Regions from separate parts of the Lentzea sp. NPDC020367 genome, predicted to be linked through region 1. Evidence: riboswitches for the same ligand, from Rfam matches in the RefSeq annotation. Region 1 holds a riboswitch; each other region holds the start of a gene.
The links. A riboswitch is a leader RNA that binds a small molecule or an ion and turns the genes downstream of it on or off. The one in region 1 is predicted to bind cobalamin.
Positions count from the first base shown of each region.

Region 2: another riboswitch for cobalamin. It lies ahead of cobN (cobaltochelatase subunit CobN); the one in region 1 lies ahead of ACH413_RS45155 (putative cobaltochelatase).
Region 3: another riboswitch for cobalamin. It lies ahead of ACH413_RS08800 (CbtB-domain containing protein); the one in region 1 lies ahead of ACH413_RS45155 (putative cobaltochelatase).
Region 4: another riboswitch for cobalamin. It lies ahead of ACH413_RS03445 (prenyltransferase/squalene oxidase repeat-containing protein); the one in region 1 lies ahead of ACH413_RS45155 (putative cobaltochelatase).

Region 1 is NZ_JBIRVV010000025.1:27,053-32,777, reverse strand. Features, by position in the region: gene ACH413_RS45170 (SAM-dependent methyltransferase) at 1-376, opposite strand, end outside; gene ACH413_RS45165 (cobyrinate a,c-diamide synthase) at 407-1,786, opposite strand; gene cobO (cob(I)yrinic acid a,c-diamide adenosyltransferase) at 1,791-2,405, opposite strand; gene ACH413_RS45155 (putative cobaltochelatase) at 2,544-4,448, opposite strand; cobalamin riboswitch at 4,486-4,622, opposite strand; gene ACH413_RS45150 (beta-eliminating lyase-related protein) at 4,653-5,612, opposite strand; gene ACH413_RS45145 (helix-turn-helix domain-containing protein) at 5,623-5,725, opposite strand, start outside.
Region 2 is NZ_JBIRVV010000006.1:261,035-266,759, reverse strand. Features, by position in the region: gene cobN (cobaltochelatase subunit CobN) at 1-2,640, opposite strand, end outside; cobalamin riboswitch at 2,675-2,810, opposite strand; gene ACH413_RS26435 (hypothetical protein) at 2,819-3,799, shown strand; gene ACH413_RS26430 (precorrin-8X methylmutase) at 3,796-4,416, shown strand; gene ACH413_RS26425 (precorrin-2 C(20)-methyltransferase) at 4,413-5,725, shown strand, end outside.
Region 3 is NZ_JBIRVV010000002.1:363,354-369,078, reverse strand. Features, by position in the region: gene ACH413_RS08815 (hypothetical protein) at 1-621, opposite strand, end outside; gene ACH413_RS08810 (YbaB/EbfC family nucleoid-associated protein) at 618-1,073, opposite strand; gene ACH413_RS08805 (CbtA family protein) at 1,134-1,892, opposite strand; gene ACH413_RS08800 (CbtB-domain containing protein) at 1,918-2,106, opposite strand; cobalamin riboswitch at 2,139-2,330, opposite strand; gene ACH413_RS08795 ((2Fe-2S)-binding protein) at 2,365-3,015, opposite strand; gene ACH413_RS08790 (phosphoribosyl-ATP diphosphatase) at 3,124-3,387, shown strand; gene hisG (ATP phosphoribosyltransferase) at 3,404-4,264, shown strand; gene ACH413_RS08780 (antibiotic biosynthesis monooxygenase) at 4,261-4,572, shown strand; gene ACH413_RS08775 (phosphoribosyltransferase family protein) at 4,533-5,147, opposite strand; gene ACH413_RS08770 (hypothetical protein) at 5,276-5,458, shown strand; gene ACH413_RS08765 (sigma-70 family RNA polymerase sigma factor) at 5,517-5,725, shown strand, end outside.
Region 4 is NZ_JBIRVV010000001.1:774,095-779,819, reverse strand. Features, by position in the region: gene ACH413_RS03455 (ABC transporter substrate-binding protein) at 1-218, opposite strand, end outside; gene ACH413_RS03450 (hypothetical protein) at 218-2,674, opposite strand; cobalamin riboswitch at 2,758-2,899, opposite strand; cobalamin riboswitch at 2,970-3,096, shown strand; gene ACH413_RS03445 (prenyltransferase/squalene oxidase repeat-containing protein) at 3,129-4,130, shown strand; gene ACH413_RS03440 (ribonucleotide-diphosphate reductase subunit beta) at 4,185-5,213, opposite strand; gene ACH413_RS03435 (ribonucleoside-diphosphate reductase subunit alpha) at 5,210-5,725, opposite strand, start outside.

The sequences.
Region 1 (5,725 bases):
CGATCTTCGCGGCAGCGGCGGCGACGACGGACACGCCCGGCACGACCTCGGTCTCGAGCCCGAGACGCACGCACAGGTCGTGCTGCTCCTGGACGCCTCCGCCGGTCGCGGCGTCGCCCGAGTGCAGACGCACGACGACCTGACGTGACGCGGCGGCACGGCGGTACACGTCGGTGATCTCCTCGGGCGTGACGCGCGAGAAGTCGACCAGTTCGGCGTCGGCACGGGCGTGCTCGCGGACGCACTCGGCGTCCACCGCTGTGGGCGCCCAGATGACGACGTCGGCTTCCGCGATGCGGCGCGCGCCTCGGAGAGTGATGAGGTCGGCGGCACCGGGACCGGCGCCGACGAAGGAGACCCGACCGGTCGTCGTCACGACAGCTCCACAGGGGGTTTGGGGAGAGACTTAAGCGATGACCGTACCGTCTGCCACTCCTGCCACGAACGGGTGGCAGGCCCGCACGAAACGGGCTACGGCCTCCGGATCACCGGCGGGGTGCGTGTGCAGGTACGACGCGTGCACGCCGCCCATCACGAACCCTTCGGCGACGGGCCGTGAGTCGACGCCGCGCCAGTGCCACGCGGGCGGGGTCGAGTGCGGTGTGGACAGCTGGGTCCGGTGGAACTCGTGGCCGGTCACGCGGCTGCCGGGCGGGTGCAGCGGTGAGCTCGCGGAGGCCACCGCGTCCCGATAACCGAGGGTCAGTTTCGGGGTCATGAAGCCCTCGGCGTCGAGCACTCCGCACATCGGGTGCCCGTCCAGTGATCGCGCGAGGTAAAGCAACCCTCCGCATTCGGCGTGCACCGGCGCACCCGAACGAGCGAACCGAGCCACCGCCTCGCGCAACTTCGCGTTGCCGGACAAAGCTTCCGCGTGCTGCTCCGGAAATCCGCCGGGCAGGACGAGGCCCGCCGTGCCCTCCGGAAGATCTTCGTCGTGGAGCGGATCGACGACGGCGACGGCCGCTCCTGCCGCCTTCAGCACCTCGACGTGCTCGGCGTAGCCGAACGTGAAGGCCGCTCCGCCCGCCACGGCGACCACCGGTTCGTTCCCGACTCGGTCGACCTGAGGTTCCCACGCGGCGACGGCCATCGCGGGCACCGACGAGGCCAGTCTGCGGACCGCGTCGAGATCGACGTGCTTGCCCACGGCGGCGGCGATCGCGTCGACCGCGGCGACGGCCTCCGGCCCGTGCTCCGCCGCCGTCACGAGCCCCAAATGCCGTGAGGGCAAGGAGAACTGCGGATCGCGCGGCAGCACGCCTAGTACGTCGAGGCCCACCTCGTCGCACGCCGACCGGAGCACCTGCTCGTGCCGTTCCGAGCCGACCTGGTTGAGGATCACGCCGCCGAGCCGGACCGTCGGGTCGTAGCCGCGGAAGCCGTGCAGCAGCGCGGCGAGCGACCGGCTTTGCCCGCGCGCGTCCACGACGAACAGCACAGGCGCGTTGATCAGCTTGGCCACGTGCGCGGTCGAGCCGATGCCCGCGGTGTCGATGCGGCCGTCGAACAGGCCCATCACGCCCTCGACGACGGCGATGTCGCAGCCCTTCGAGCCGTGCGCGAACAGGCCGGGGATCCGGTGCTCGCCCACCATCACGGGGTCGAGGTTGCGGCCCGGCCGGTTGGTGGCGAGCGAGTGGTAGCCGGGGTCGATGTAGTCGGGTCCCACCTTGAACGGCGCGACCCGCGACCCGGCCCTGCGCAACGCGGCCATCAGGCCCGTCGCGACGGTGGTCTTGCCGCTGCCCGAGGCCGGGGCCGCGACGACCAGGCGGTTCACCATCCGGTCACCACTCGATCCCCCGCTGGCCCTTCTGGCCCGCGTCCATCGGGTGCTTGACCTTGGTCATCTCCACCACGAGGTCGGCGGCGTCGATGAGCTTCTGCGGCGCGTACCGGCCGGTGATGACGACGTGCTGGTGACCGGGCCGGTTCGCGAGCGTCTCCACGACGTCGTCGACGTCGATCCAGCCCCAGTGCAGCGGGTAGGTGAACTCGTCGAGCACGTAGAAGCCGTGGCGTTCGGCGTTGATCCGGCGCTGGATCTCGTGCCAGCCCTCGAGCGCGGCGGTGGCGTGGTCGTCCTCGGTGCCCTGCTTGCGGGTCCAGGACCAGCCCTCGCCCATCTTGTGCCACTCGACGGCGCCGCCCTCGCCGGTCTCGTCGTGCAGCTTGCCGAGCGCCTTGAACGCGGACTCCTCGCCGACCTTCCACTTGGCGGACTTCACGAACTGGAACACGCCGATGTCCCAGCCCTGGTTCCAGCCGCGCAGCGCCATGCCGAACGCCGACGTCGACTTCCCCTTCATCTCACCGGTGTGCAGCATCAGCAGCGGCCGGTTGCGGCGCTGGCGGGTGGTCAAGCCGTCCTTCGGCACCTCGGTGGGTTGTCCTTGAGGCACTGGAATCTCCTTGCTCGTTGGTCGCTGCTCCGCAGACTCCGGTGAGTTCGCCGGGAAGCTGGTCGTCCGGCCGCCGCTTCGCCATGATTGGGCTTCGCCGAATCCCGACGAAGGGGCGGCCGGACGACCAGCGCGAACTCACGCGGCCCGGACGACGCCGGCGAGGTGGTCGGCGCTGAGCTGGTCGAGCTTCACGCAGGTGCCCTGCAACGCCTCGGCGATCTTCTGCGCGAGACCCAGGCGGACATGGCCCTGTTCGCAGTCGACGACCACGACGGCGGTCTTCTCCAGCAACGTCGCGGCCTTGAGCGCATCCTTGGTCGGGTCTCCACCCAGGCCGGACGACGTCGCGCGGCCGTCCGTCAGCAGCACCACGAGCGGACGCTTCTGCGGGTCGCGCATCCGCTCGATCTCCAGGACGCGGTGGGCCTTGAGCAGTCCGTCCGCGAGCGGGGTCCGGCCTCCGGTGCGCATCTTCTTGAGCCTGGTGGCCGCCGCGTCCACGGAGGTCGTCGGGGGCAAAGCGACTTCGGCGGTCTGGCCGCGGAACGTCACGACGCCGACCTTGTCCCGGCGCTGGTAGGCGTCGCGCAGCAACGAGATCACCGCGCCGCTGACGGCCGACATCCGCTTCTGCGCCGCCATCGAGCCGGAGGCGTCGACGACGAACAGGACGAGGTTCGACTCCTTGCCCTCCCTGACCGCCTTGCGCAGGTCGGAGGCGGTGAGCAGCAGTCCGGGGCCGCTGCGGCCACGCGCTCGTTGGTGCGGCGCGGCGTTCGTGAGCGTGTCGACCAGGTGCAGTCCGTTGCCGTCCACTTTGGACGACCGGACGATCCGGCCGGTGCGGGCGCGGGCCCTCGAACGCTTGCCGGGCGCGCCTTCGCCGACGCCGGGAACCTCCAGCAGCCGCGCCTTGAACGCGGGCGACGGTTCCGGCGCGGGACGGTCGTTGGGCGCGTTCCCGTTGCCCTTCGGGCCTTCCTGCGGTTCAGGCAGCTCGCCGCCGCCGGGGCCGTCGTCGTCCGGGCCCTCTTCCGGCTCTTCCGCGTGCTCGGCGGCCTGCTTCATCGCGTCCTCGAGCTGCTGCTCCTCGATGCCGGGCTCGTCGAACGGGTCGCGGCGCCTGCGGTGCGGCAGGGCGAGCCGGACGGCGGTCTCGACGTCGGTCTCCTCCACGGTCTCGGCACCTCGCCACGCCGCGTGGGCGGTGGCGGCGCGAGCGACCACGAGGTCCGCGCGCATGCCGTCGACCTCGAAAGCCGCGCAGACAGCGGCGATCCGGCGCAGCTCACTGTCCGGAAGGGACACTTGCGGCAGCTTCTGCTTGGCGTCGGCGATCTGCTGCTTGAGCTTCGCGTCCTCGGCCTCCCACTTCGCCGCGAACGTGACGGGGTCGGCCTCGTAGGCGAGCCGGCGCCGGATCACCTCGGTGCGCACGCTCACGTCCCGCGCCGCCTTCACCGCCACGGTCAGCCCGAACCGGTCGAGCAGCTGCGGCCGAAGCTCGCCCTCCTCGGGGTTCATGGTGCCGACCAGCAGGAACTGCGACGGGTGCGAGACCGAGACGCCCTCGCGTTCCACGTGCGCGCGCCCCATCGCGGCGGCGTCGAGCAGCAGGTCGACCAGGTGGTCGTGCAGGAGGTTGACCTCGTCGACGTAGAGCACGCCGCGATGCGCCGCGGCCAGCAACCCGGGCTGGAACGCCCGCACGCCCTCGGTCAGCGCCTTCTCCAGGTCGAGCGACCCGACCAGCCGGTCCTCGGTGGCGCCGACAGGCAGTTCGACGAGCTTGGCCGGTCGACGGTCGACACCGTCGTGCGGCCCGTCGGGGCAGTCGGTGCTGCCCGGAACACAACCGAACCGGCAGCCTCGAGACACGTCCAGTTCGGGCAGGAGCGCGGCGAGGGCACGCACGATGGTCGACTTCGCGGTCCCCTTCTCGCCGCGGACCAGAACGCCGCCGATGCCGGGATGAACGGCGTTCAGCAGCAGGGCAAGCCGGAGGTCGTCATGGCCGACGACAGCCGAAAAGGGGAACATGCTCGGCGAAGTCCTTCCTCGGGTGTCCACGCCCGCGGTCGGTGATCAAGAGGGGAACGAGTTCCTGACTCCCGGTTCTCTCACTACCGGTCACAGTCGCGGGACGGCGCCGGATTCGCACCGGCTTCCTCGCACTCCCCTCACAGCCCCGGCATCGTCGCATTTCGCACCGCCGGGTCCAACAGCCAGGTGAGCGACGTCGCCCTAGATCAGGCTCTGGAACTCCGCCCAGGCCTCCGCGACCTCGTCCGCCGTCCACTCCAGCGCGGGCTCGGCGATCGTGATCTCGTTCTTCGCGAGCAGGCCGTCACGCCAGAAGTTGCCGAGGAACTTGCCGCTCACCTCGGTCAGCCGCTTCGGGTCGCCGGGCAGGTGCAGCGCGAACTGGTGGGTGTGCGGCTCCGGCATGCCCATGGCGGCGGCCACGACCTTGGCGTGCTCGACGTAGGTGCCCAGCCGGGGCAGCACGGTGTCCAGGCCGTGCAACGCGGACAGCGCCGCCGGCCACTGCTGGAACAGCATGCCGCCGTACCGGTGCCGCCACACCCGTGCCTGGTCGACGAAGTCCTGGGTGCCGGCGAGCGCCGCGCCGGAAATGCCTTCGAGGGACTTGTAGAACGACACGTAGACCGAGTCGAACAGGCCCGCGATCTCGGGCAGCGGCTTGCCCAGGCCGAAGGTGCTCTCCCACAGCCGCGCGCCGTCGAGGTGCACGACCGCGTCCCGTTCGCGAGCGGCGTCGACCAGCGACGTCAGCTCGTCCCACGTCGGCAGGACGAACCCCCGCTCGCGGTCCGGGACCTCCAGCAGCAGCGTCCCGTAGGGCTCGGGGCAGGTCGCGACCTCGGAGTTCTCGACCTTGATCGGACGCAGGCCGGACAGCACGGTCAGCGCGTCGTCCTCGTGGTTCAGCGGATGCGCCTGCGAGTGCATCGCGACGATCGGGTTGTGCGTGCGGTCGGCCCAGCACCGCAGCGCGATCTGCTGCGCCATGGTCCCGGTCGGCACGAACAGCGCGGCCTCGGTGCCCAGCAGTTGTGCGACGCGGGTCTCCAGCGCGCCCACCGGGCCGCCGTCGCCGTAGCGGTCGGGGTCGACGTCCGGCACCGGGCCGAGCCTCTCCAGGAGCGTCTTCTTGCGGGTTCCGGAGAGCTGTCGGTTCATCACCACCGCATCAAACCTCAGCGGCGAGCGTGTCCGCGAGCGAGATAACGCCCGCCCGGATCTCGGCCGCCGTCATGCCCTGGGCCAGCAGGAACTCGATGTGCTCGCCTCGC
Region 2 (5,725 bases), on a different contig from region 1:
CGAGATGACCTCGAGACCGGTGACGCGGCGCGACTGGTCGTCCCACACCGGCCGCACGCCCAGCAGCGAGAACACCTCGGCGATGTCGTCACCGGCGGTGCGCATCGCGGACGTGCCCCAGACCGACAGACCGACCGAGGGCGGCCACTCGCCGTCGTTCTCCTCGCGGTAGCGGGCGAGCAGCGAGTCAGCCATCGCCTGGCCGGTCTCCCACGCGAGTCGCGACGGGATGGCCTTCGGGTCGACCGAGTAGAAGTTGCGGCCGGTCGGCAGCACGTTCACCAGGCCGCGCAACGGAGAACCCGACGGGCCGGCCGGAATGTAGCCGCCGTCCAGCGCGTGCAGGACGTTCGTCATCTCGTCCGTGGTGCGCGCCAGACGAGGCACGACCTCGACCGCCGCGAACTCCAGGATCTTCTGCACGTCCTCGGACTCGTGCAGGGTCTTGGCCACTTCCCGGTCCCAGCCCGCGTCCTCCATGGCCTGGACGAGTCCGCGCGCGATCTCCTCGATCGCGTCGACGTCTTCACGGCCGGTCGTCGTGAGCCCGAGCGCCTCGCGCAGTCCGGGCAGCGCGGCGACCTGACCTCCCCACATCTGCCGCGCCTGCAACATGGCGAGCACGAGGTTGACGCGGACGCTGCCGGTCGGCGCCTCGCCGAGGACGTGCAGACCGTCGCGGATCTGGACGTCCTTGACCTCGCACAGCCAGCCGTCGACGTGCAGGATGAACTCGTCGAACTCCGCGTCGTGCGGCCGGTCCTCCAGGCCGAGGTCGTGGTCGAGCTTGGCGGCCTGGATCAGCGTCCAGATCTGCGCGCGGATCGCCGGCACCTTCGCCGGGTCCATCGCGGAGATGTTGCCGTACTCGTCGAGCAACTGCTCCAGGCGCGCGATGTCGCCGTAGCTGTCGGCGCGGGCCATCGGCGGGACGAGGTGGTCGACCAGCGTGGCGTGCGCGCGCCGCTTGGCCTGCGTGCCCTCACCGGGGTCGTTGACGAGGAACGGGTAGACCAGCGGCAGGTCGCCGAGCGCCGCGTCCGTGCCGCAGGACGCCGACATGCCGACGGTCTTGCCCGGCAACCACTCCAGGTTGCCGTGCTTGCCGACGTGCACGACCGCGTCCGCGCCGAAGTTCGACTCGATCCACCGGTACGCCGCGAGGTAGTGGTGCGACGGCGGCAGGTCCGGGTCGTGGTAGATCGCGATGGGGTTCTCGCCGAACCCGCGCGGCGGCTGCACGATCACGACGACGTTGTTGGACCGCAACGCGGCCAGCACGATCTCGCCGTCCTTGGACTTGGAGTGGTCGACGAAGAGCGTGCCCGGTGCCTCGCCCCAGTGCTCCTGCATCGACTCGCGGAAGTCTTCGGGCAGCGTCTCGTAGAACTCCCGGTAGTCCGCCGCGGCGATGCGCACGGGGTTGCTCTCGAACTGCTCCTGCGTCAGCCAGTCCGCGTCCTGGCCACCGGCCGCGATCAACGCGTGGATCAACGCGTCGCCGTCCAGCTCCTGCACGCCCGGCAGCGCGTCACCGATGTCGTAACCGTGCTCCTGCATGGCCTTCAGCAGCCGCACGGTCGACGCCGGCGTGTCCAGGCCGACCGCGTTGCCGATGCGGGAGTGCTTGGTCGGGTACGCCGACAGCATCACCGCGATCCTGCGCTCGGCCACCGGGATGTGCCGCAGCCTGCCGTGCCGGACCGCGATGCCCGCGACGCGCAGCGCCCGTTCCGGGTCGGCCACGTAGACGGTCAGCCCGTCCTCGTCGATCTCCTTGAAGGAGAACGGAACCGTGATGATCCGGCCGTCGAACTCGGGGATCGCGACCTGGGTCGCGGTGTCCAAAGGAGACAGTCCGTCGTCGTTCTCGTCCCACGAGTCGCGGCTCGACGTGAGGCACAACCCCTGCAGGATCGGCACGTCGAGCGCGGCCAGCGCGCCGACGTCCCACGCGTCGTCGTCGCCACCCGCCGAGGCCTTCGCGGGGTTCGTGCCACCCGCCGCGAGCACCGTTACGACGAGCGCGTCGGCCTGCCTGAGGGTGTCGAGCAGCTCGGGTTCGGCGGTGCGCAGCGAGGAGCAGAAGACCGGCAGGGGCTTGCCGCCCTTGGCCTCGATCGCGTCGCACAGGGCGTGCACGAACGCCGTGTTCCCGGCCACGTGGTGCGCCCGGTAGTAGAGCACCGCGACCGTCGGACCTTCTGGCGTTCCCTCGCGCTCCAGCACACCCCACGTGGGGGTGGCGGCGGGGGCCTCGAAGCCGTGGCCGGTCAGCAGCACGGTGTCCGACAGGAACTTGTGCAGCTCGGTGAGGTTCGCCGGACCGCCGTGCGCGAGGTAGAGGTGCGCCTCGGCGCACACGCCACCGGGCACCGTCGACAGCTCCATCAGCGCCGCGTCGGGCTGCATCTCACCGCCGAGCACCACCACGGGCAGCCCGCCGGCCAGCAGCCAGTCGAGGCCTTCCTCCCACATCCGGCGGCCGCCGAGGATGCGCACGAGGACCAGGTCCACGCCGTCGACGAGCACGGGCAGGTCGTCGGTCGTGAGTCGCGCGGGGTTGCCGAGCCGGTACTCGGCACCGCTCGCACGCGCCGACAGCAGGTCGGTGTCGGAGGTCGACAGCAGCAGGATCACGCAGGCTCCATCCCTCGTGGGGTCCTCGCCCCAAAATGCGGGTGACTGGCGAAGCGGAGTTCCTGACTCCCAGCGGTGTTCGCTGGTCACAGTGGCGGGACCGCGCCGGATTCACACCGGCTTCCTCCTGCGCTTCGTCGTTCGGGCTCACCCTAACCGGCGGGTTACAGTCCGACCTATGCGTAGTCACCCGGACGCCTGCCCCGGCGCCGTCGAGCTGCACGCCGCGGCCGACGGCGGGCTGGCGCGCATCCGGGTACCCGGCGGCACTCTTTCCGCTGCTCAGTGGGACGTCGTGCGCCTCGCCGCGCTCGAACTGGGTTCCGGCTCGATCGAGCTGACCTCCCGGGCGAACCTCCAGATCAGGGGCCTGGCGGACGGCGTGGAACTGGGCACGCGACTGACCGCGGCCGGGCTCCTGCCCTCCGCGTCGCACGAGCGGATCCGCAACATCATCGCGGCACCGCTGGAGGACAACCAGGCACTGGTCGACGCGATCGACACGGCCCTGTGCGCGGACCCGGCGCTGGCGGATCTGCCGGGCAGGTTCCTGGTGACGGTCGGGGCCTCGGTGAGCGGGTTGGGAGGGGACTTCGGCCTGGTCAACGACGTGCTTCTGCTCGCCGGTCGCGACACCGGCGTCCGCGTCACCGACCCCGTCGACGCGGTGGTGACCGCCGCCCGCCTCTTCCAGCAGCTCCGCGGCCAGGCCTGGCGCCTGTCCGAAGTGGACGACGGTGTGCGAAAGATCACCGCTCACTTCGGTGCCACCGACGCCCCGCGCATCACCCCGGCTGTGACGCCTGTCGCACCTTCACCTTTGACGCCAGGCGTGCCGCTCGGCCGGCTCGACGCTCACCAGCTCCCCGGCGTCGCCCTCCGCCTGACCCCGTGGCGCAGCCTGGTCGTCCCCGAAGGCACCGACACCACCGGCCTGATCACCGACCCGGCCTCCCCGTGGCACGGCGTCAGCGCCTGCACCGGCCGCCCGGGCTGCGCGAAGTCGCTCTCCGACGTGCGAGCTGACGCGCGAGCCTGGCTCGGAACCCCGCACGACCGCCCCGTTCACTGGTCAGGCTGTGCCCGCCGCTGCGGTCGTCCCGCAGGCGATGTGACCGAGTTCGTCGCGACCGGCGACGGCTACGAGGAGATCCGTTGACGCAGTACATCAAGGACGGGGCGGAGATCTACCGCCAGTCCTTCGCCACCATTCGCGCGGAGTCGGACCTCACCAGGTTCCCCGGCGACGTCGCGAAAGTCGTCGTCCGCATGATCCACGCGTGCGGCATGACCGATCTGCCGACCGACGTCGCCTTCTCGCCGAACGTCGTCCGCGACGCCCGTGCGGCACTGCGGGCGGGCGCGCCGATCCTGTGCGATGCCAACATGGTCGCGTCCGGCGTGACCCGCCGCCGCCTGCCCAAGGACAACGAAGTCCTTTGCTACCTGGGAGATCCGCGCACCCCCACGCGAGCCCAGGAGATCGGCAACACGCGCAGCGCCGCCGCGCTCGAACTGCTCGCGGACCGGTTCGACGGCGCGGTGATCGCGATCGGCAACGCCCCCACGGCGTTGTTCCACCTCCTCGACCTGATCGCCGCCGGAGCTCCGCGACCCGCCGCGGTACTGGGCATCCCGGTCGGGTTCATCGGGGCGGCGGAGTCCAAGGAAGCTTTGGCCGCAACGGATCTGGAGCACCTCGTGGTGCGCGGCCGGCGCGGCGGCAGTGCCATGACGGCGGCGGCCATCAACGCGATCGCGAGCGAGGAAGAATGACGGGCAAGCTCTACGGCGTCGGCCTGGGTCCCGGCGACCCGGAACTCGTGACGGTCAAGGCCGCGCGACTCATCAACGAAGCCGACGTGGTGGCGTTCCACAGCGCCCGGCACGGCAAGTCGGTCGCGAAGACCATTGCGGCCCAGTACTTCCGCAGCCAGGACGATCCGAACCCGCAGATCGTGGAACAGCTCGTCTACCCGGTCACCACCGAGGACACGGACGACTACCAGGGCGAGATCGACGCCTTCTACGAGGAGGCCGCCGCCAAGCTGGCCGCGCACCTCGACGCCGGCCGCGACGTCGTCGTGCTGGCCGCCGGGGACCCGTTCTTCTACGGCTCCTACATGCACATGCACAAACGCCTGGCCGACCGGTACGAGTGGGAAGTGGTCCCCGGCGTCACGTCCGTCAGCGGTGCTTCAGCAGTGCTCGGCACTCCGCTCGTGGAACGCGACGAGGTGCTCACGATCCTGCCGGGCACGTTGCCGCCCGCCGAGCTCGCGACCAGGCTCGCCGACACCGACAGCGCCGCGATCCTCAAGCTGGGCCGCACTTTCGCCAACGTCCGCGCGGCCCTCGAAGCGTCCGGCAGGCTCGACGGCGCGTGGTACGTCGAACGCGCCACCACCGGCCGCCAGAAGATGTCGCCGCTGGCCGACGTCGATCCCGAGAGCGTCCCGTACTTCTCGCTCGCCCTGCTGCCGAGCCAGTCCAAGCCCGCCAAGCCGAAGGGCGAGGTCGTGGTCATCGGCCTCGGCCCCGGCTCCCGCGACTGGCTCACCCCGGAGGCCCGCCAGGAGCTCGAGGCCGCCGACGAACTGGTCGGCTACAGCACCTACCTCAACCGCGTTCCCGAGCGGCCAGGCCAGAAGCGCCACTCCTCGCACAACCAGGTCGAGTCCGAACGCGCGGCCTTCGCCCTGGATCTCGCCCGCAAGGGTGCGCGGGTCGCCGTCGTGTCGTCGGGCGACCCCGGCGTCTTCGCCATGGCCACCGCGGTGCTGGAAGTCGCGGCGGAGTCCCCGGACGTGCCGGTGCGCGTCATCCCCGGTGTGACGGCCGCGAACGCCGTGGCGGCCAAGGCGGGCGCGCCGCTCGGGCACGACTACGCGGTGATCTCGTTGAGCGACCGGCTCAAGCCGTGGGACGTCATCGCCGAACGCCTCGAAGCCACCGCCAAGGCCGACCTGGTCATCGCGATCTACAACCCGGCGTCCAAGGCCCGCACCCACCAGGTGGCGGACACGCGCGACCTGCTGCTCCAGCACCGCGCCCCGGAGACGCCGATCGTCGTCGGCCGCGACGT
Region 3 (5,725 bases), on a different contig from region 1:
GAAGTTCAGCGGGTCGGAGATCGCGCCGGCGAGCTTCATGCCGTCCTGCATGAAGTTGTTCATGTCGGAGATGACGCTGACGACGTCCTTCGCGATCGCGGCGCCGTCGCCCTTCTGGAGGTCGTCGCCGAGCTTCGCGCTGTCCTTCATGAGCGAGTAACTGCTGCCACCGAACGGGATCAGCTTCGCGGACGCCTTGCCGACGTTGTCGCCGGAGTACTGGTCGCCGTAGCTCTTGCCGAGCGCGCCGAGGTTCGAGGTCCCCTTGCCGCCGGAGACCATCGGCGGCGCGGTGGCGCTGTCGAGTCCACTTTGGAGCGTCTTGCCGAACGCGTCCGTCGTCGTCTGCTCGTGGCCCGCGTAGGTCTGCGCGGTGGCGGTGAGGGCGGAATCGATCTTGCCGAAGCCCTCGGTCATCTTGCCGAAGTGGCCGTGCAGATCGCCCAGCAACTCGTCGTACTGCTGGTAGAGGCCGAGCAGGTGCCCGAGCGCGCCCCAGCTGACCGCGGGCACCGACGCGGTCGTGGCGGCGTCGTTGAGCTTCGTGGAGGTGCCGGAGAGCGTGCCGATGGTCTTCGCGCACCGGGCGATCTCGTCCGCGTGCACCACGATCCCGGTCACCAGCGGTCGTCCTTGCGGAAGATGCTGCCGGTGTCGCCGTCGTCGTCCACCGGGGGACGGGCCGGTGGGTCGGCGGGCCGGCCGAAGATCTCCTGCTGCGTCGCCAGCACCCGTTCGGCGATCGGGAGGTCGGTGTGGCCCTGCACGATCTCCGCCTGCTGACGCGCGGCCGCGGCGACGGCCAGCTGCAGCGTCGACATCACGGCCTGGGAGAGCTGCGTGGTGCTCAGCCGCTTCGCGTCCTCGGTGAACCGGATCTCCTTGATGGAACCGGACAAACCCGCGACGACCGTGACGGAACGGTCGGGGGACTGGACGCTGGCTTCCACTGTTCTGAGCTCGTCGCCCATCGCGTCGTACTCGGCGGCACGGGCGTCGGCGGCGCGGTTCGCCTGCTCGAAGAACTCGAGCTTCTGACGCATCTGTTCCAGCAACTCAGCGCTGTCAGGCATGCGCCGAACGTACCAATCGCGGCTGGGCGGGGTGGCCGCACCCGCGGCCACCCCACACCATCAGGCGACAGCGGCCTTCTCAGGGGCCTTGGCCTTGCGCGTGGCCGGGTCGATCAGCAGGCCGAACACCACGCCGATGCCGACGTAGAGCGTGGCGAGCTGGGCGAGCGAGCTGAGGCGGAACTGCCACAGCACGTTCACCGGCATGTCCGCAGGGATCGTGTCCGGCGGCGCGGGGAACGCCAGCAGCACCACCGCGACGGCCGCGGCCACCGCGAGCAGCACGGCCGTGGTCCGCACCGGCTGCGACTGCGCGCGCAGCTGCTCGGCGAGCCAGCTCGCGGCCCACACGATCACCAGACCGGCCACCACCACACCGAGGTAGAGCGCGGTCCGGTAGTTCACCGTCTCCGGGTCGCCCACGGCGGGCGGGTTGGCCGGGTACTTGAGCCACGGCAGCAGCGCCACGGCACCGAACACCGCGGCACCGAACGCGAAGCTGCGGCTGAACGGCGTGCGGTCGGCGAACCAGCGCTTCGACAGCGCGTAGGCCGTGGCGAACACGAGGCCCACCGCGATGCCGACGATCACCACGCCGAGCATGCCGCCGACGATCTGGGCGCCGCGGCTGACCAGCTCTTCCTCGCCGCCGTGCGTGTGGCCGGCCTCTTCGCCGGCGGGTGCCCGTGCCTCCTCGACCGCGAGCGCGGCGCGAATCGAAATCTCGGTCACCAGCAGCTGCACGAGCGCGGAGGCGACGCCGGCGATACCGCCGGCCGCGACTCCGCGCAGCGCAAGGGACTTGTACGTCGTCGTCATGTCTTCCCTGCCTGGGATCGGGGGATCAGTGGCAGGGGACGCCGAGCGCGTGGCGGCCGTCGTGGAAGAACTCGTGCAGCAACTCGGAACCCGCGCCGAGCGCGAGACCGTTCTCCTGCAGGACGAGGTACGTGACGATCAGGCCGAGAAGTGCGGCGGCGAACGCCCACTTGGGCACCTGGACGGCGGACAGATTTGCTGCGGGGCTCGTCATGACGGGCTCCTCCATACCTCGTGGAAGGTCAACTCTCCTTGCGGCGCCGCAGCCGGTCTCCTGACTCCCGGATCAACGCTGCCCCCGCGTCTTCCCAGCCCTCTCGCGAGGACCAGTGACGTGCTCGGCGGGGATCGCTTCCCGGTCACAGTGGCGAGGACCGCGCCGGATTTTCACCGGCTTCCCGTCACTGCGGCGCGTGCACCGTAAGTTGATCCATCGGTTAAGCACAACCGGCCATAAGAGTTGTTGCGTTCCTCACTTCACGAGTGGACAGTCACCACACTTCCCACCTGCGGCGACGCGGTAGTAGAGACAACACGACCGACGCCGGAACGTGACCTCGCCGGGAAAACTGAGGAATTCTCCCGCCTGTTCGAACGGCGGTGAGCTCATGAGCCGTTCGCCGCGTTCTTCCGCTTCCTCGGCGGTGAGCATGCGTGCGCGCACAACCATTTTGAGCGCGCCCGCGACGTTCGACATCGCGTTGCCCCACAACAATCCACGCGCCACCGGCGTGACGGCCTGGATCGCTTCCACCACCGGTTCGAGTGCCTCTGCGGCCTTCGGGCCCAGTCTCGGCTGGTCGATGCGGACGCTCAGGCCGTTCGCGGGGTGGTGCTGCCACCAGAGGTTCTCCGGGCGGACGTCGATCGGGATGCCCGCGGCCGTGAGCGGGCTGAGCAGCCGTGCCGTGTAGCTGAGGAAGAACAGGCTGGCCGCTACGCGTGGTTCCTCCGCTTTGTACCGGATCGCGATCGCGTCGATGGTGTTCTTGAGCGCCGGACCTTCGAGCAGGGCCGTTCCCGGCAGCCAGGACTCGTCGGGGCGGCCCACGTCGAGCGCGAAGAACGGGTTGATTCCGCGCACCCGGCGCAGTGCTTCGAGGACCTCGGCGAACTCAGACACAGAAGTTCACGCTACTGGGTGTCCATGCAGGACAGATCACGTCCACGGCCTGGGACAGATGTGACCGCGGTGTGGACGGGGGTCGCCGGGATGGGAGGATGTCATGCCGTGAAGACCTTCGATTCCCTGTTCGCTGAACTGACCGAACGAGCCGCCACCAAGCCGGAGGGTTCCGGCACCGTTGCTGCGCTCGAGGCCGGGGTCCATGCGCAGGGCAAGAAGGTCCTGGAGGAGGCGGGCGAGGTCTGGATCGCCGCCGAGTACGAGTCCGACGAGAAGCTCTCCGAAGAGATCTCGCAGCTGCTCTACCGCCTCCAGGTGCTCATGCTGGGCCGTGGGCTCACCCTCGAAGACGTCTACAAGTACCTCTGACGGAAAAGACTTTCACATGCTGCGCGTTGCAGTCCCGAACAAGGGCGCGCTCGCTGAACGCGCCTCCGCCATGCTCACCGAGGCCGGCTACCGGCAGAGGCACGAGCCGCGCGACCTGACCGTGCTCGACAACAACAACGACGTCGAGTTCTTCTTCCTGCGCCCCAAGGACATCGCGATCTACGTGGCGTCCGGCGACCTGGACCTCGGCATCACCGGCCGCGACCTGGCCGCCGACTCGGGCGCCGACGACAACGGCAACTCCGTCGAGGAGCTGCTGGCGCTGGGCTTCGGCTCGTCGACCTTCCGCTACGCGGGCCCTCGCGGCACCGACTGGAAGGTCTCCGACCTCGAGGGCAAGCGCCTCGCCACCGCGTATCCGAAGCTGGTGGGCCGCGACCTCAAGGCCCGCGGCATCACCGCGAAGGTGATCCGGCTCGACGGCGCCGTGGAGATCTCGATCCAGCTGGGCGTGGCCGACCTGATCGCCGACGTGGTGGGCTCCGGCCGCACCCTGCGCCAGCACGACCTGGTGCCGTTCGGCGAGCCGATCTGCCAGTCGGAGGCGGTGCTGATCCACCGCAACGGCTCGGAACTCACGGCCGCCAAGAAGCAACTGACGGCACGCCTGCAGGGCGTCGTGTTCGCGCAGCAGTACCTGATGCTCGACTACGACTGCCCGCGTTCGATCCTCGACGACGCGATCGCGCTGACTCCGGGCCTGGAGTCGCCGACCGTCGCGCCGCTGGCCAACCCGGACTGGGCGGCCGTGCGGGCGATGGTGTCGCGCAAGGAGGCGAACCAGGTGATGGACGAGCTGGCCGCGATCGGTGCCAAGGCCGTGCTGGCCTCGGACATCAGGTTCTGCCGGCTGTGATCACGGAGCACGCCCTGCTGGACGTGCTGCCAGGTTCCGCCGAGGAGTTCGAGTGGGCGTTCGGCGAGGCGCGGGAGCTGATCTCCGCCTCGCCGGGCTTCCGCGGCCTCGAACTGCTGCGGTGCCTGGAGACGCCGTCGCGCTACCTGCTGCTCGTGCGCTGGGACTCGGTCGAGGCGCACACGGTCGGCTTCCGGCAGGGGCCTTCGTATGAGAAGTGGTCTGCCTTGCTGCACCGCTTCTACTCGCCGTTCCCCGTGGTGGAGCACTACGAGAGCGCGCTGAGCACCTCTTCGTCCGTGGTCTGAGCGAAGCTGTCATACCAGCGGCTGACCGCGCCGAAGCGGCGCGGGAGCAGGAGCGCGATCACCGGCGTCGTGAACGTGGTCAGCGATTCTCGCGCGGCCACCGGCACGGCGAGGGTCGTGGTCCGCGGTTCGTGCTGGGCGATCCAGTGCAGCGCTGCCTTGGCCGTGACGCCGGTGGCCAGGCCGTCGTCCACGAGGATCACGTCGCGGTCCTTGAGCGTGAGCGGCTTGTCGCCGCGGTAGAGGGTCGTGCGTCTTCTGGCTTCTTCGCGTTCCTCGTCGCAGGTGCGGCCCAGTTGTTCCTCGGTGAGGTTGAGCGCTCTCAGCACTCTCGGGTCGTAGATGGGCTCGCTGTCGGCGGTGACGGCGCCCACGCCGTATTCGGGGTGGCCTGGGGCGCCGATCTTGCGCGCCACGACCACGTCCAGTTCGGCGTTGAGGTGGAGGGCTACCTCCTTGGCGACTGGGACGCCGCCTCGGGGGAGGCCCAGGACCAGCGGGTCGTGCCAGGGGAGGTCGGCGAGTCGCGCGGCGAGGGCGCGGCCCGCTTCCTGCCGGTTCGCGAACCTCTTCACAGTCTGGTTGACGCTACGCCCTTCTACTGGGAGTTGGCGCACAGCGTTGACCTGGAATCGTTTTGACCCGGTCGAGTGAATTCCAGCGCTTGGTTGCGCGGAACGGCCTCTGATCGCCCCTGAGCGTCATGACGAGACGCAACGGAAGCCCGGTCGGCCGTGGCGAGGCGGCTGTGCTGGTCAACGGACTGCTTGCGGGCGTTGGTTCCCTGTACGTCCTGACGGGCTCGGTCGTCGTGACGGCCGGCGCGGCGGTGCTGGCCGCGGGACTCGCCGCGCTGTCGATCCTCGGCCGGCCGAGCGGGTCGTGACGGGATGACACTGTCGCGCGATCTCCTGGGTGACCCGGCACCCGACGCACGGAGACCGATGGCGCAGGAAGAACTCCCGGACCGCGACGCGGACTTCCTGCGCTTCCACCGGGCCGAGTACCCCGCCGTCGTCGCCCACCTGCGCTACCTCGGCTTCGCCCACCACATCGCGGACGAGGCGGCGTCCGAGGCACTGGTCGAGCTGTACTTGTCGTGGTTCAAGGTGCACACGAATCGGCGGATGTGGGTGCGGACCACGGCCAGGCG
Region 4 (5,725 bases), on a different contig from region 1:
GTGCGGTCGGTGCCGGGAGTGGCGTTGGGCGAGCACCGCGTGATCGTCGGCGCGGCCACCCCGCCGTTGCCGTCCAGTTCCTGGAAGTCGACCACGATCGTCGTGCCGCTCAACGCGTCCGCGCCGGTGCAGATGCCGTCGTAGCCCGCGGCACTGGCAGGAGCGGGCGCGACGACCAGTCCGGTGAGGACCACCGCGGCGGCGAGAACTCTCTTCATCACTGAACCCCCTGGGAGAGACGACGGCGAAGCAGCAGAACGAGACCGGCGAGCACCATGGCGCCGCCGAGTGCGAAGTAGGACCACAGCGGCGGGTGCCACGGAGCGTTCTGGGCGACCAGCGCGGGGACCGGCTTGGCGTCCGCCAGCGGCAGGCGCACCACCGGTGACAGCGGAGAACCGTCCGCGCTGATCCAGGATCGGCCGGCGATGCCTTGTGCGGCAACGAGACTCGTGCCGAAGTCGGTCGTGCCGTCACCGCCGGACACCCGCGGCAGGCCCCCGTCGGCGAGCACCATTCCGCCGATGGTCTTCGCGGTACCGCTCACGTCCAGGCCCGCTGCCTGACGAGCACCCGCGACCGAGGCGCTCAACGCGATGGAGGGCGCGCCACCGTCGTCGTCGACCATGCCCTTGCCGTTCGGCTTGGTGCCGAGCAACGAGATCGCCTTCACGAACGCGGCCGCGCGCTCCTTCGACCACTCGGCCGGGGCCTGGGCGACGGGCGCGTCCTCGGTGAACGGCCTGCTGTTCAGCGCGGTGACCGCGGCGGCGGTGGAGGCGAGATCGCCGTCCTCGCAGTCGGCGTCGTCCATGCGTTCCGGGAACGTGCCGTCCTCGCACTGACGGGCGGCCAGCGCCTCGATCGCCTGGCCGGGGTCGGCGACGGTGGCGAGCACCGCCCAGGTGTGGCGGCGGACGGAGTCCTCGGAGTCCGCGAACGAACCGGTGTCGGTGAACAGGCCGTCCGCGCCCCGCAGTGCCGCCAAGTCGGCGCGCAACCGGTTCGCGAGGTCGTCGGACTTCTGGAACTGGGCCAGGACCACGAGCTTCGCGAGCGGTTCGGCGTAGGCGGCGTCGCCGGTCTCCTGCCCGGCGCCGTGCGCGTAGGCGTTGATCGCGTCCGGTGTCAGCAGAAACTCCGAGGCCTTCTTCGCGGCTTCCTGCTGCTCGCCCAGCGCGTGCAGGGCCAGCACCAGGTCCGCGGTCGCGTCGTAGTCGACGTAGGTCCTGTCGTTCTCGGTGACCTCGACGTGGTCGCCGCGCACGAGCTTGTCGGCCAGGTAGGCGCCGAGCTTCGCGGCGGACGTCGTCGCGGCCGGTTGGACGGTCTTCGGCGCCGGGGCGGGCTGGCGGACCACGGCCTTCGGCTTGGTCGTCGGCGCGGGCGCCTGAACGGTCGTGGTCTTGGTGTGCACGGGTGGTGGCGTGGTCGTGGTGCCCTGTGCCGCCGTGGTCGTCGTCGGGGTGCTGCTCGCCGTCGTGGTGGTCGGGGTCGGCTCGGGCACGTCGCCCTTGGCCAGCGCGTACAACCCGATCTGCGACAACCCGAGCGAGGCCTGCGCACTCGCCCTGATCCACGTGTCGATGCCGGAGATGCCGCCGGTGCGCGCCGCCTGGTACGAGGCCGGGTTGTACGCGATCGCACCGATCTGCCCGGCCAGCGCGGTACCCGCGTCGGACGCGCCGGCCTGCGCGGACTTCAGGAACTCGACGCCCCTGGCGACCTCAGGACCCGCGCCGCCCGCGTCCGCGAGCGCCTGCACGATCAGGCCGGTGCTGTTGGTGTTCGGCGCCTCGGTCCCGACACCACCACCCCAGCCACCACCGGCGGATTGGTTGTTCTTCAACCACGTCACGGTCCTCGCGATCGGCTCGTCGAGCCCGGTCGCCCCAGCGCGCTTCGCCGCGAGCATGGCCGACAGCGCGAGGCCCGTCGCGTCACCGTCCGGCGACGACGAGCCGTCCGCCTTCCCCTCGTCACACGAGGACACCTTGAGGCCCTCAGGTCCCTGGACGTACCCGAAGAAGATCCGGAAGTAGCCCTCGGAACACTGCTGCGTCACCATCTTGTCGATGGCGGGCTGGTCGTTCTCCCCCGCCACGGCCAGTCCGATCACGGCGAGGGACTGGCCGAACATGTTGGCGTTGTTGTTCACCATGTCCGCCCACTCGGGGTTCTTCGAGTAGTCGCTGACCCGGCCGGCGTCGACTCCCGAGCGCCGGATCGCCGCCTTCGTCTCGGCGACCATGTCGTGGCCGTCGAAGGCACGCGGATCACGGCCGGAGATCTGGGCGGCGAGCAGGGTCTTGGCCACCGCGCCGCCGACGATGATCTGGTCGAAGCCCTGGCCTGGAGCGAGGCCGTCCCAGGTGAAGTAGTCGGTGGCGTGTCCCTGGTCGTCCAGGAACTTCATGATCGGCTCGGCGAGCGCGCCGTCGCCCGAGGCGTGCATCGCGAAGACCAGGTCGAGCATCAGACCGTGGTCGGGCAGGTCGCCGCCGAGCGGGTTCTCCAGGGTGCCGTCGGGTCGCAGCTGGTGGGAGAGCCACACGGAGCTGGAGTGGGCGGCGTCGCGATCTCCCGCGGCGGCCGCGGTTCCGGCGATCGTCGTGGCGATCAGGCCCGCGCCGACGGCGAACGCCAGTGCGGCCAGGCTCCTGCGCCGGGTCATTTCTCTCCCCCTCCTCGTGCTGCTCGAGGAGAGGAGACGGCGCGGGGCGCCGGCAGCCACCCCTGCGTTTCGCGACAGCGGTCGGTCCGTTCACCCCGCCCGGATGGTGACCCGACTCGCCACTGGAAACAGTGGCCCACGGTTGCGCGACAGTGCCGGATTCCGACCGGCTTCCCCGTCACGGGCGAGGTATGAAGTTGTCGAGCCGAGCGAGGTTAACACCTGGAAACCGCTGTTCGGCACCGCCTTCGGGGTCGGAGGCGAGCGTCACATCCGTACCCGGTACGAGGCCTTGCGCGGCATGAGAACCTGTTGGGCGTTCAGCGCGACGCGGGGGAAGTCCGGTGAGAATCCGGCGCTGTCCCGCAACGGTGTGCCCTCCGCGGCAAGCCCGGTCACCCGCATCGCGCGGTGTTCACCAACTCCTGTCGTGGAAGTGCGGGAAAGGGTTCTCATGAGACGTCTGGTGCTCGCTGCTGTCCTGATGCTGGGCATTGGCACCGCTGTCACCCCCGCGGTGGCGGCCACGCACAACAAGTCCGACGCCGCTGCGGGCTGGCTCGCCCGGCAACTGGTCGACGGCGAACGGTTCGAGGCCGACTTCGGCGGTCAGAAGTTCCCGGACCAGGGCCTGACGATCGACGCGATCTTCGCGTTCGCCGCCGCCCGTTCCTCGGACACCAACGCCGAGAAGGCCATCACGTGGCTGGCGAAGCCGGAGATCACCACCGGGTACGTCGGTTCCGGCACCGAGGCCTACGCGGGCGCGCACGCCAAGCTGTTGCTGGCGGCGAAGGTGCGGCACAAGAACGGCAACGCGTTCGGCGGTGTCGACCTGGAAGCCGGTCTGCGTGGCCTGCTCGCGCCGTCGGGCAGGTTCTCCGACCGCTCGGACTTCGGTGACTTCTCCAACGCCTTCACCCAGTCCCTGGCGCTGCTGGCCCTCGAGCGCACGCCAGGTGGCACGCCCGCGTCGGCCAAGGCCTTCCTCGCCGGAACCCAGTGCCCCGACGGGGGTTTCCCGCTGAACTTCGGCCAGACCCCGTGCGCCAGCGACGTGGACTCGACCGCCTTGGTCGTGCAGGCGTTGCGCGCCACCGGTGACAACGTCAACGCCGCCGAAGGCACCACGTGGCTCGCGTCGAAGCAGAACGCCGACGGCGGTTTCTCCGTCGGCACCAACGCTTCCAACGCGAACAGCACCGGCCTGGCCGCGCAGGCGCTGGCCGGTCACCGCCCGGCCGCCGCGACGCAGGCACGGCAGTTCCTGCGTTCGCTCGCGGTCGGCTGCTCGGGTGCCGCAGCGGACCGAGGCGCGATCGCCTACGACGCAACGGGATTCGACCAGGCGACCGCTCCGCGTGCCACGGCCCAGGCGGTGCTCGGCCTGACCGGCGTCAAGCTCGCGAACCTCGACGGCGGCGGCAACCCCGCCGCGCCGACGCTCGCCTGCTGACGAAGCGGTGCCCCTGACCGGAGTTCCCGGCCAGGGGCACCGCACCGGCACGACTCAGAAGTCCTCGTCGAACGCCACCGTGCCGGTCACGCCGACCTGGTAGGCCGAGACCCGGCGCTCGAAGAAGTTCGACAGCTCCTGCACGTCCTGCAGCTCCATGAACGCGAACGGGTTCTTGGAACCGTAGATCGGCTCGATTCCGAGCACCTGCAGCCGCCGGTCCGCGACATGCTCCAAATAGGACCGCATGTCCGCCACCGACATGCCGGCGACGCCTCCACCGAGCAGGTCCTCCGCGAACTGCACCTCGGCGTCGACGGCCTCGCGCAGCATCTGCTTGACCTCCTCGTACAAGGAGTCGTCGAACAGGTCCGGCTCCTCGCGGCGCACGGTGTCCACGACGTCGAACGCGAACGCCATGTGCATCGACTCGTCGCGGAACACCCAGTTGGTGCCCGACGCGAGGCCGTTCAGCAGCCCGCGCGACCGCAGGAAGTAGACGTAGGCGAAGGCGCCGTAGAAGAACAGGCCCTCGATGCACGCCGCGAAGCAGATCAGGTTGAGCAGGAACGACCTGCGGTCCTCCCGCGTCTCCAGCTGCTTGAGGTTCGAGATCGAGTCGATCCACTTGTAGCAGAACTCGGCCTTGGCGCGGATCGACGGAATCGTCTCGACGGCGGCGAACGCCTCGATCCGGTCGTTCTCGTCGGGCAGGTAGGTGTCGAGCAGCGTCAGGTAGAACTGGACGTGCACGGCCTCCTCGAACAGCTGCCGCGACAGGTAGAGCCGGGCCTCCGGCGCGTTCACGTGCTCGTAGAGGTTCAGCACGAGGTTGTTCGCGACGATCGTGTCACCGGTCGCGAAGAACGCGACGAGCCGGTTGACCAGGTGCCGCTCGGCCTCCGACAGCTTGTTCAGGTCGGCGAGGTCCGAGTGCAGGTCGACCTCCTCGACCGTCCACGTGTTCTTGATGGCGTCGCGGAAGCGCTCGTAGAACAACGGGTACCGCATGGGCCGCAGGGTGAGGTCCATGCCGGGGTCGAGCAGGGCGTTCTGACGGGCGGTGTTGGCGAGCGTGGTCACTGGCAGGCCTCACAGGACTCGGGGTTTTCGAGGGAGCAGGCGATGGCTTCGTCCGACGTCACGACGGGCACGGCCGTGGTGGTCGTGGTCGTCGCCTGCTGGATGCGCGTCGCCGGACGCGAGCGCAGGTAGTACGTGGTCTTGAGCCCGGCTTTCCAGGCGTAGAGGTACATCGAGGAGAGCTTGCCGATCGTCGGCGAGGCGACGAACAGGTTCAGCGACTGGCTCTGGTCGACGTACGGGCCACGCGCGGCGGCCAGTTCGATCAGCGCCTTCTGCGGAAGCTCCCAGGCCGTGCGGAACAACGAGCGCACGTCCTCGGGCAGTTCGGCGATGCCCTGTGCGGAGCCGTCGTCCTGCTTGAGCCGGTTGCGCACGGCCTCCGTCCACAGGCCGCGGGCCTTGAGCTCGCGCACCAGGTAGGAGTTGATCTGCAGGAACTCACCGGACAGCGTCTCGCGCTTGAACGTGTTCGACACCTGCGGCTCGATGCACTCGAAGCAGCCGGCGAT